Regions from separate parts of the Dyadobacter sp. BHUBP1 genome, predicted to be linked through region 1. Evidence: riboswitches for the same ligand, from Rfam matches in the RefSeq annotation. Region 1 holds a riboswitch; each other region holds the start of a gene.
What was found. A riboswitch is a leader RNA that binds a small molecule or an ion and turns the genes downstream of it on or off. The one in region 1 is predicted to bind cobalamin.
Positions count from the first base shown of each region.

Region 2: it holds a riboswitch for cobalamin, as region 1 does, so the genes downstream of both, ACQ4MZ_RS23075 (ABC transporter substrate-binding protein) here and ACQ4MZ_RS07315 (TonB-dependent receptor plug domain-containing protein) in region 1, are expected to answer to the same signal.
Region 3: it holds a riboswitch for cobalamin, as region 1 does, so the genes downstream of both, ACQ4MZ_RS23115 (hypothetical protein) here and ACQ4MZ_RS07315 (TonB-dependent receptor plug domain-containing protein) in region 1, are expected to answer to the same signal.

Region 1 is NZ_JBOBIH010000002.1:132,973-136,229, reverse strand. Features, by position in the region: gene ACQ4MZ_RS07330 (thioredoxin family protein) at 1-188, opposite strand, end outside; gene ACQ4MZ_RS07325 (glyoxalase superfamily protein) at 237-638, shown strand; gene ACQ4MZ_RS07320 (DMT family transporter) at 635-1,555, opposite strand; cobalamin riboswitch at 1,620-1,820, shown strand; gene ACQ4MZ_RS07315 (TonB-dependent receptor plug domain-containing protein) at 1,871-3,257, shown strand, end outside.
Region 2 is NZ_JBOBIH010000006.1:216,632-219,888, reverse strand. Features, by position in the region: gene cbiB (adenosylcobinamide-phosphate synthase CbiB) at 1-124, shown strand, start outside; gene ACQ4MZ_RS23080 (hypothetical protein) at 90-989, opposite strand; cobalamin riboswitch at 1,040-1,312, shown strand; gene ACQ4MZ_RS23075 (ABC transporter substrate-binding protein) at 1,312-2,514, shown strand; gene ACQ4MZ_RS23070 (cob(I)yrinic acid a,c-diamide adenosyltransferase) at 2,515-3,099, shown strand; gene ACQ4MZ_RS23065 (bifunctional adenosylcobinamide kinase/adenosylcobinamide-phosphate guanylyltransferase) at 3,096-3,257, shown strand, end outside.
Region 3 is NZ_JBOBIH010000006.1:230,606-233,862, forward strand. Features, by position in the region: gene ACQ4MZ_RS23110 (cobyrinate a,c-diamide synthase) at 1-127, opposite strand, end outside; cobalamin riboswitch at 930-1,197, shown strand; gene ACQ4MZ_RS23115 (hypothetical protein) at 1,301-1,987, shown strand; gene ACQ4MZ_RS23120 (TonB-dependent receptor plug domain-containing protein) at 1,990-3,257, shown strand, end outside.

The DNA.
Region 1 (3,257 bases):
CACCAGTCGGTGTAGACGTCGATCAGGATCTTGCGGGGCTCCTTCTGAATTTTGGCATATGCCTCTTCGATGGTCAGCCACTGAATACCTTCGGCGGCTGCACGCCTTTTACCCGTATCGGCTTTGAAACCGGCAAGGAATACCAGCATTACGGGAAATATTATCAGTATTGACAGGAGTCGTTTCATAGTAATTTTTTAGATTTCTTGCTCTTAGACAAATCTCTTTCACAAATCATGGCACGGACTGCGCGTCAGGTGCCAAAGCATAATAACATGGAAGCCAGCAAAGTCATCCCAATTTTACGCATTTTTGACGAAACCAAAGCACGGGAATTTTACATCGGCTGGCTCGGCTTCCAGGTCGACTGGGAACACCGGTTTTCCGACGATGCACCGCTCTACATGCAAGTTTCGCGCGGAGACCTGACGCTCCACCTCTCCGAACACCATGGCGATTGCACACCGGGCGCCAAAGTCTTCATCGAATGCACTGGCGTGCGTGATTTCCACAAGGAACTCAATGAAAAGCAATACAAATACAATCGCCCGGGACTCGAACAGGAGCCATGGAATGCCATTTCGGTAACGGTAGTCGATCCCTTCATGAACCGGCTTGCATTCAATGAGCGGCTTTAAGCATTCTTAGTTTTTGCCAGAGACACCAGAATGCCTCCTGTAATGATTAGCAACATGCCCGTCAGCATAGAAAGCGTCGGAATCGCCTCTCCCATCAGAAAGCCGATCAGCACCGAAAAAAGAATATTGGAATAACCCACCACAGCGACGCGCCCGGCTTTATCGTAAGTAAATGATTGCGTAAGCATTTTTTGTCCCAAAAGCGCCGTAAACCCTAATGCGAGAAAACCCAGCCATTGCCAGGTATTCTCCGGCCATCTGAATGTACCTATCAGAAAATCCAAATGCTCCATAGGATAATACGTACCGACCAGCATCGACAAAATAGGCATTACAATCCCGCTGAGCATAAATGAAAGGATGATCGCGCGCGTGTCGTACACGACACCAAGCTGGCGGATGGACAAGTAAGAAATGGCCGTCAACAGTGCATTGCCCAAACCTAATGCATTATCCCGCAGCGACGACGAAAGATCGGGCCGGAACACGAACAGAATACCGGTAAAACCAACGAATATAGCCATCCATTCCTTGCCATTCAGTGTTTCTCCGATGAGCAGCCAGGAGAAAAGCGCCAGAAAAATTGGGTAAGTATATTGGTAGGTAGAAGCCCGGCCGAGTCCAAGCGTCTGGATTGCATAAAATAGCATGTACAGCGACAATGTTCCTACTACACCTCTGAAAATAAGCAGTCCCAACTTTCCGCCCTCCTGCCTCAGCGGCCGTTGCCAGATGCTGCTAATGATAAAAACCACCCCAACAATGTTCCTGAAAAAAACCAGCTGTACAATATGGAACTCCCTTCCCAGCCATTTCGAGATCGCCGACGTAAGCGAGAAAAAAAATGCGGCGCCGAGCATAAGGTAAATGCCTTTCAGGGAGGATGCGGTCGGGAAATTTTCAGTAGAAGCGGCCAAAAGCAATCAGAATTTGCTGCAAAGATAGCGGTTATCGTACACAACGGAAAGTCGGGGGAAATACCTACCTTTGCACCCGCTTGGTGCCATAAGCTGCTTCTAGTCAGCGATTAGGCTTAATAGGGAATTCCGTTAGCACCGGAAGCTGTCCCCGCAACTGTAAGTCTGCCAACACGTGCCCGATTCTTCGTGCCACTGTCCTGCGACGGGAAGGCTCCGGGTGCGAAAGACGAGCCAGGAGACCTGCCAGAGCATTTTGATCGGACCGTTTTCGGAGGAAAAACAGAAGATCGCCGCCAATCATTGCGATTTAGAGTGTTTACCAACTTAAGACTTGTGGGATGCTGGATGTTATGGGCAAGTTTTGCGCTGACACTGCCGGTTTATGCACAAAAAGACTCCATTGCTCTCGACCCCGTCATCGTGAAGGGATTTGTCCCTCAAAAATTTATGAGCGGCCTGAAAATCCAGCGCATCGACTCCGCTTCGCTCGCGCAGGTACGCTATCAGAATATCGGTGACGTGTTATCCGCTTATACCCCGATTGCATTTAAAAATTACGGGCCGGGCCAGCTCAATACCGCCTCGTTCCGGGGCACCTCCGCCAACCATACTGCTGTCCTATGGAACGGGCTCAACATCAATGCGCCTACCCTCGGACAAACGGACTTCTCCACCATTCCCGTGGCGGGTTTCGACCAGCTTTCGGTTCAGTACGGCTCCGCGGCGAGTGTTGTGGGCTCCGATGCCGTGGGCGGAAGTATTTTGCTTGACAGCCGCGCATCGGCAACGCCGTTTCATGTGTCTGATGGCGGACAATATGATAGCTTCAATAACCATCAGAGCCGAACAGATATCCGCTATCTAGTGCCACTAAACAACCAATGGGCTTTCTCAGGGAAAACGGCACTTTACTATGGCAGGATGAACAACGATTACCCCAAACCAACCCGGAACACTTACGCACTCTTGCCTACCGAAACTTTTCAAAAAGGCATTGTACAGGACCTGTTCCTCCACGGACAAAACGACCAGGAAATTTCCGCACACATCTGGCTCACCGACAATAAACTGACGCTGACGCCCGACGATATCCAAGGTCGTGAAATGACCCAAACTACGGCCTATCGTACGATGTTCCGCTATCAGGTCCGGACGCTCACGCTACGCACCGCCTGGGTACGCGACATCATAGATTATGCCAAAGGTGACCTCTCCCACCCCGACCATTCAATAACGGATAAGTTCGCTTCGAGAATAGAAAAGGATTTTCTGCTAAATCTTGGCAACAATATCAATCCTATTCACCTTAAAACCGGGGGAGAATGGACGCATTATCGTTCACGCGTACCGGGATACGCGCTCTCGCCAGCGAGCGAGAACCGCACGGACTTCTTCCTGCTCACCCGCTGGCAACCGACAGCGCGGATTACTACTTCCATTAACCTTAGGCAGGGCCTCGTTACGGGTTTCAATCCACCGTTCACACCGTCGGTTGGTGTGGAATATAGTTTCATTCAAAAAGCGCTTTACAACCTTACCTTGAAAGGCTCCTATGGCCGCAGCTACCGGGTGCCCACTTTGAACGAACGCTACTGGAAGGACCTCGGTAACCCGGATGTCCACCCCGAAACGGGTTGGAATAAGGAAATCGGCCTTGAACAGATATTTAAAGCGGCTTTCGGCGGCACGCTAAGAACCA
Region 2 (3,257 bases), on a different contig from region 1:
TGACCGGGTAATTGAACCGCAGGAAATCGCAAGAGCGGCAAGTGTCAATCAGCGGACCTGTTTGGCGATGGTGCTGATAGTTATCCTGGTCAGTTGGGCAGTCGAGATGTCTTGCCCAGTTTGATTTCGGTTACAAATTCGGGCGATACACCCGCCAGACGTGCGATTACCTCTACTGTGAACGACGTTTCTCTTAATAGATTGGTTATTAGTTCTGTTGCTTTGTTGTTCTCCCCCTCTTTTTTTGCTCTATCCAACAGAAATTCTTCGATACCCATTGTCGTCGATCGATTAGTTAAGTGACTGATGATATGGTCAAATTTAGCGATTGCTTCAACCTTTTCAAAGCGGATATAGTAGCGAAGAAAATTCATTAACTTAGAGATTTTTCTCTTTGAAAATCCTTTGCCGAGAAGATTCCTGGCAAGTGTTAATTTAATAGCAAGTATTTCGTCCTCGGTAATATGTTTGCATTTCAATGCAATCAGAGCCGTCAACACCACTACAGCAAACGGATTGTCACTTTCCCGCAACATCTGCTCGTCTTGTTCCAGGATTTTGAATGCGTTAAACCTGTACAAAATACTCGTTCCCATAAATTCCCTGTAATATTCACAAGGCCTAAACGCCGCATTGTTCTCCGTGAAAATGGCGAATGCCGTGACAGGTTTGTCATACTTATCGAGTATCCGGGAGTAATAAGTAAACATTCGGCGATTGAAATGGGGATCATGGTAGCCCTGCACCTCGATGTGCACGAGTATCCATTCGTTGTCGCCGTTTTGGCAATACACTTTTACAAGTTTGTCTACAAAGCGGGTCTGGTACGAATTATCCTCCGGCGGGAATAATTGTTCCAGCTCTTTATCGAGGTATTCGAAATCTTTGGAGAAATCGAAATAGGAAGCTGCGTTCGGGTAGAAGAAGAGCAGGAAATCTTCGAAAATATCTTCCAGGATCGATTTCCAGAGAGTGTCGTCGCGTTGCATGAAGCGTGTGTGTAAATGAAACTCTGCAATGATAACCAATAAAATATTGCTAGTTTTGCGGTCATCCAGGTACACGCGTCATGCGTGATTAAAAGGGAATCCGGTGGGAATCCGGAACAGTCTCCGCTGCTGTAAGTTCACTAACGGTCCTGGCAATTGTGCCACTGGGATTACAATGAGTGAATGTGCGAATGAGTGAATAAGTGAATGTTTGTAATTAAAAAGCATTCAGTCATTCATTCATTGACTCATTCACTCACTAACCCGGGAAGGCGCCAACGACCTGAACGAGTCAGAAGACCTGCCTGCAAACATTGTTAATATGGCTTTCGGAAGAAAGGCCGGTGACTACATGATTATCAGAAAAATACTTGCAGCCCTGCTGCTGTGCCGCTTGTTGGCTAGTTGCAGCACTTCGTCATCGCTTTACGAAAAAGGCGATTCCCATTATTCAGGCCCCGACCTGTTTCCTGAAAAAGCCAAAGTGGCCCACGCCAAAGGCTTTAAAATTACTTATCATAAATATTACAAGGTAGTCAAGATCATGAGCCCGTTCGAAAAATCGACGGACACGCTCACGTATGTGCTGGTACAACGTGGAAAGCCGCGACCGATCGGGTACAAAGACAGCCAGCTCATCGAAATTCCCGTGCGAAGCATGGTGGCAATGTCGTCACTGCACATCGGGTTGATTGGCTTTTTGGATTGTGAGGATATTCTTACAGGTATGGGTAACCTCAAATATGTCTCTTCCGCCAAAGTACTTGATCGCATTAAATTGGGCAAGGTTGTCGAAGTAGGAAAGGATCAGGGGCTCAATGAGGAACTGCTGGTAAGCATGCATCCGGACCTCATTATGGCGACAGGGAACCCCGTTTCGAAGGTTAGCCGTTACGAATCACTGCATCAGGCGGGGATACCGGTAATGGTCAATTCGGAATGGGTGGAAACGACGCCGCTGGGTAGGGCGGAGTGGGTGAAACTCCTGGCAGCGTTGATCAATAAGGAAGGGGAAGTGAATAGGAAGTTCGCTAACGTCGAGCAAGAGTACGAACGACTGGCCCGTCTGACCCAAAATCTAAAAATGCGCCCGAGCCTGATTACCGGAATGAATTCCAAAGACGCGTGGAATGTTCCAAATGGTGATAGTTACGTAAACCGCTTCTTCCAGGACGCGGGCGCCTCGTATCATTGGTCCGGAACAAAGGCAACCGGAAGCTTGCCACTCAGTTTTGAAACCGTTTATCCCATTGCATTGCAGGCCGACTTCTGGCTGAATGTAAGTATCGGAAATGTACAGACGAAGAAGGACGTCCTCGCGCGAGATATCCGTTATGCGGATTTCAAGGCATTTAAAACCAATCACATTTACAGCTATAACAAACGCATGAATGCGCAGGGGGCCAACGATTACTGGGAGTCCGGCGCGGTAAACCCGCATTTGGTACTGGCCGATCTGATCCGTATTATCCACCCGGAGCTATTACCGAATCACGAGTTGATCTATTATAAATCAATTAATTAAATGAAAATATATACCAAAAAGGGCGATAAAGGCACCACCGGGCTATTTGGCGGGAGCAGGGTGAGCAAGGACGATGTGCGCATCGAATGCATCGGGACGCTCGATGAAGCGAATTCGACGATCGGGCTTTTACGGGTAAAGCTCGGTGCCGGGCATGAATGGCAGTCCAATTTGCATAAAATCCAAAAGGACCTGATGGATATGATGTCGCACCTGGCACGGCCATCGGATGCCAAAAAGGAGAATAAAAACCCGATGCCGGTGGATGGCGCCGCTTTTTGTGAGGAGTGGATCGACGCGCTGGAAGCTGCTATGACTTCGCCTTCGGACTATTTTCTGCTGCCGGGCGGGAATGAGGTATCGGCACTTTGCCACATCGCACGTACGCAAATGCGCCGGGGAGAGCGCCGGTTGGTGTCGCTGATCAAAACCGATGAGGTGCATGAAGCGATCCCGGCCTATATCAACCGCCTTTCGGACCTGTTTTTCACGCTCGCTCGTGCCGAGATGGACAAAGCAGGGGTGGCGGAAGAAAAATGGCAACTGTTTCTATACAAGCGTTTCAAAAACGCTGAACCGTCATGATCATCTATGTGACCGGCGGCGTCCGGAGTGGCAAAAGCAGGTTTGCGATGGATCTCGCTTTGCAAAAAAGTGCTAATCCGGTATATGTGGCTACATCCAGGATTTGGGACGAGGATTTTGGCCGACGGGTGAAACGGCATCAGGACGAGCGGGGGCCG
Region 3 (3,257 bases), on a different contig from region 1:
CGCATTTGAACGCCTGCACACCCAGCCCTCGCTCCCGCAACGCACGCAGTAGCCCGAGGGTCAAAGTAGTCTTGCCCGAATTACTGGACGGCGCGGAGATTAGAAAACTGGATTTTGGGTTAGTCATGAGGTTACTATCTTCTGGACACCTATTTTCTTTTGAGTTAAATCCCTATCATTTTTGATTATGGGAAAAATCAAAACATTGAAAACCAACTACGCGCTTCCCGGTCAGCCGATGACCGACGAGGAGGTAAATCGTATGGTTCAAGAAACTCAATCAGCTTTCTTCTGAATATCTTCATCATCCCATCTGTCGTTTCATTCCGACTAAAACCGGCATGTAACGAACCTGCTACATGGCAGATACCTGGTCATTTACCGTATCAAGCCGGTACGTATTGAAGTCCTGAACATCATTCACAGCAGTCGCAGTCCTTCGAAAATCAAAGCAGCCTGAAAAATCAAGATTTGATGTGCGCTGACAGACAAGCAAAATAATCAGCAGAAAACAGAAAGGAACTCCCCAGGCAGCAACACGCCAGGTGAGCGTCGGACCGCAAAGCGGCGAAAACCGACGAATATCCAAACCAGACCCTGCTTCATACCGCGAAAGCACTGTCAACAAGGAAAAGGATGGGTGTTCTGGCTTAGTTCAATGATTGAAAAACTGACCGGGTCGCCGGTGCGATGATTGAATGATTGAATAGTAAATATTCAATCATTCGGTCATTCGGTCATTCAATCATTAATCCTTTACAGTTGCGCGACAGCTCGTGACTCCACCACATGGGTGGCCCCGACGATTCCCCCGGAATGCGTTGATACGCAATCCCTTTTCCTGTTGGAGAAGTATGTTAAAGAACTTTTAATGCCGTAAAGTTAGCGGTATTCGGCTATTTTTCTGGCTTATCTCCAACAAAAACACCTAGCTTTGTCTATTCATTGGTTCGCGCCCCCGGCGTGATTAAAAGGGAATCCGGTGCAAATCCGGAGCAGTACCCGCTGCTGTAAGTTCACTAAACGATGTTCTTGTAAGATGTCACTGGGATATAATTTTGAATGATTGAATTTTGAATGATTGAATAAAAAGTATTCGATCATTCAATCATTCAAAATTCAGTCATTCAATCATTACTCCTGGGAAGGCGCAAGAGCTGAACGAGCCAGAAGACCTGCCGTTGAATAATCCGGTTTTGCTTTCGGGAAGAAAGGCAAGAGGAAACGGCAGGCTGCATTGCGGCTGCGCTACTCCCTGCATTCTCCCATAAGTTATGTTTTAATTTATGCGGAAATCCAAATGATCCAGTATCTGCTTATTGACTCGCTGCTCCTGGGTGTGCAGCATTCCTTCGAACCCGACCATATGGCTGCGGTTTCGGTTCTTGCCACGGAAGAAAACAATAGTGCGGCCCCAGGAGCGGTCCGGCCGGGAGCGGCCCAGCCGGGGGTGACCCCACTGAACCCGGCCATTCGATGGAAACTCATTTGGCGATCCTCCCACTGGGCGCTGGGGCATTCACTCACACTAATTCTATTCGCCGTTCTGGTGCTTTTGCTCAAATCTACGATGTCGCTGCACATTGCCGACCAGGTTGAGCTATTAGTCGGCCCATTGATGATCTGGCTCGGCATTATGGCGATCCGCCGGAATTTCAAAACAGACGCCCCCGTACCGGCGCCAGTCGAACGCAGGGTGAGCCGCTCATTCTGGGTAGGCATGGTGCACGGTCTTGCCGGTACGGGCGGGGCGTGCGCAGTGGCACTTACACTCGCGGCCCGCGATGCCATGACCGCCGTTTGGATCATTGTACTGCAAAGTATCGGCATTATCCTCTCCATGTCAGCGTACGGCTATTTTTTCGCCTTTTCCATCGGCCGTTTTGCCGGAAAGCGCGAACGCTTTCTGATGATCGTCAACTACCTGGTCGGTGTATTTTCGATCCTGATCGGCGGTATCACTCTTTTTGAATCATTTCAATTCTAACAATGTATACCCAATTCTACCGCCCCGCCCACATTTCAGTCGGCGGCTTATTGCTCTCACTACTAGCCATTTCAACCGTAGCGCAGTCGGCAGCATCCGCCCAGGAAAGCAACGCGGATTCGACGGCTAAAAAGCTGCTCGATCCGATCGTGGTAACTGCCACCCGTTTTGAAACCAAAAAGGAAAAGATCGCTCAGAAGCTGGATATTATTTCCAAAGAGGATATTCAGATGACGCCCTCCGCCGACCTGACCGATATTGTCCGAAAAGCAGCCGCGGTGGATGTGATCCAGTACCCCAATCTGTCTTCCGGCATCGGTATCAGGGGATTTCGTCCGCAGTTTTCAGGATTAAACCAGCGGACGCTGTTGCTCATCGATGGCCGCCCGGCGGGTGCAACCAACCTTTCCCAGATCAATCTGAATGGCGTTGAACGGATTGAAGTACTGAAAGGCCCCGCGTCGTCACTGTACGGCTCGCAAGCCATGGGCGGTGTGATCAATGTTATTACCCAACGCTCCAAAGGTACCCCCGGCGGCAATGCATTCCTGGAATATGGAAGTTTCAAGACATTACAGGCCGGCCTCAACACAGGCGGCAATATTACTTCCAAACTGGATTACGATTTGTCATTCAGCTATCTGGAAAGATCCAAGGATTACAAAATCGGTGAGGATAACTGGCTCCGCAATGCATTCGGCTACAAACATGCGCAAAAGAACTACACCGACCGTCCCGTCGTTGAAACCGACGAAACAACCGGTGACGGCAACCGGCGGCCGTTCACCAAGCTGCATTATTTTTCCGGTGCGTTAAGGTTGGGTTATCAGATCAACGATCGCTGGCGGGTGGATGTGTGTGGGGAGCAATTCCAGGCGCGGGATGTAGAATCACCAGGAGAGCTGTCCTCGGGCAGTACAGAAGCCAGCACCAAGGATATTGATCGTCAGGCGCTTGATATCTCATTAACCGGGCAAGTCGGGCAACATAGCCCGAGCGTGAAAGTGTATACTTCGGAAGAGAACACCAAAAACTACACCCAGAATGTGTCGGGTAAACCGGTGGTGCCATTCCGTTCCGCACAAGGACATAATGCATGGAAAGGCATACAGGTGAAAGACGTCTGGAAGCTCGGCCGGCATTCGGTGATATGGGGCTACGATTATCTCAATGCATCCACTAACAGCCGCCGCTGGACCAACGACACTACCGAACGTGCTCCTACTCAGCCCGAATACGCATTGATTTCCAGCGCATTCTTCGCACAGAC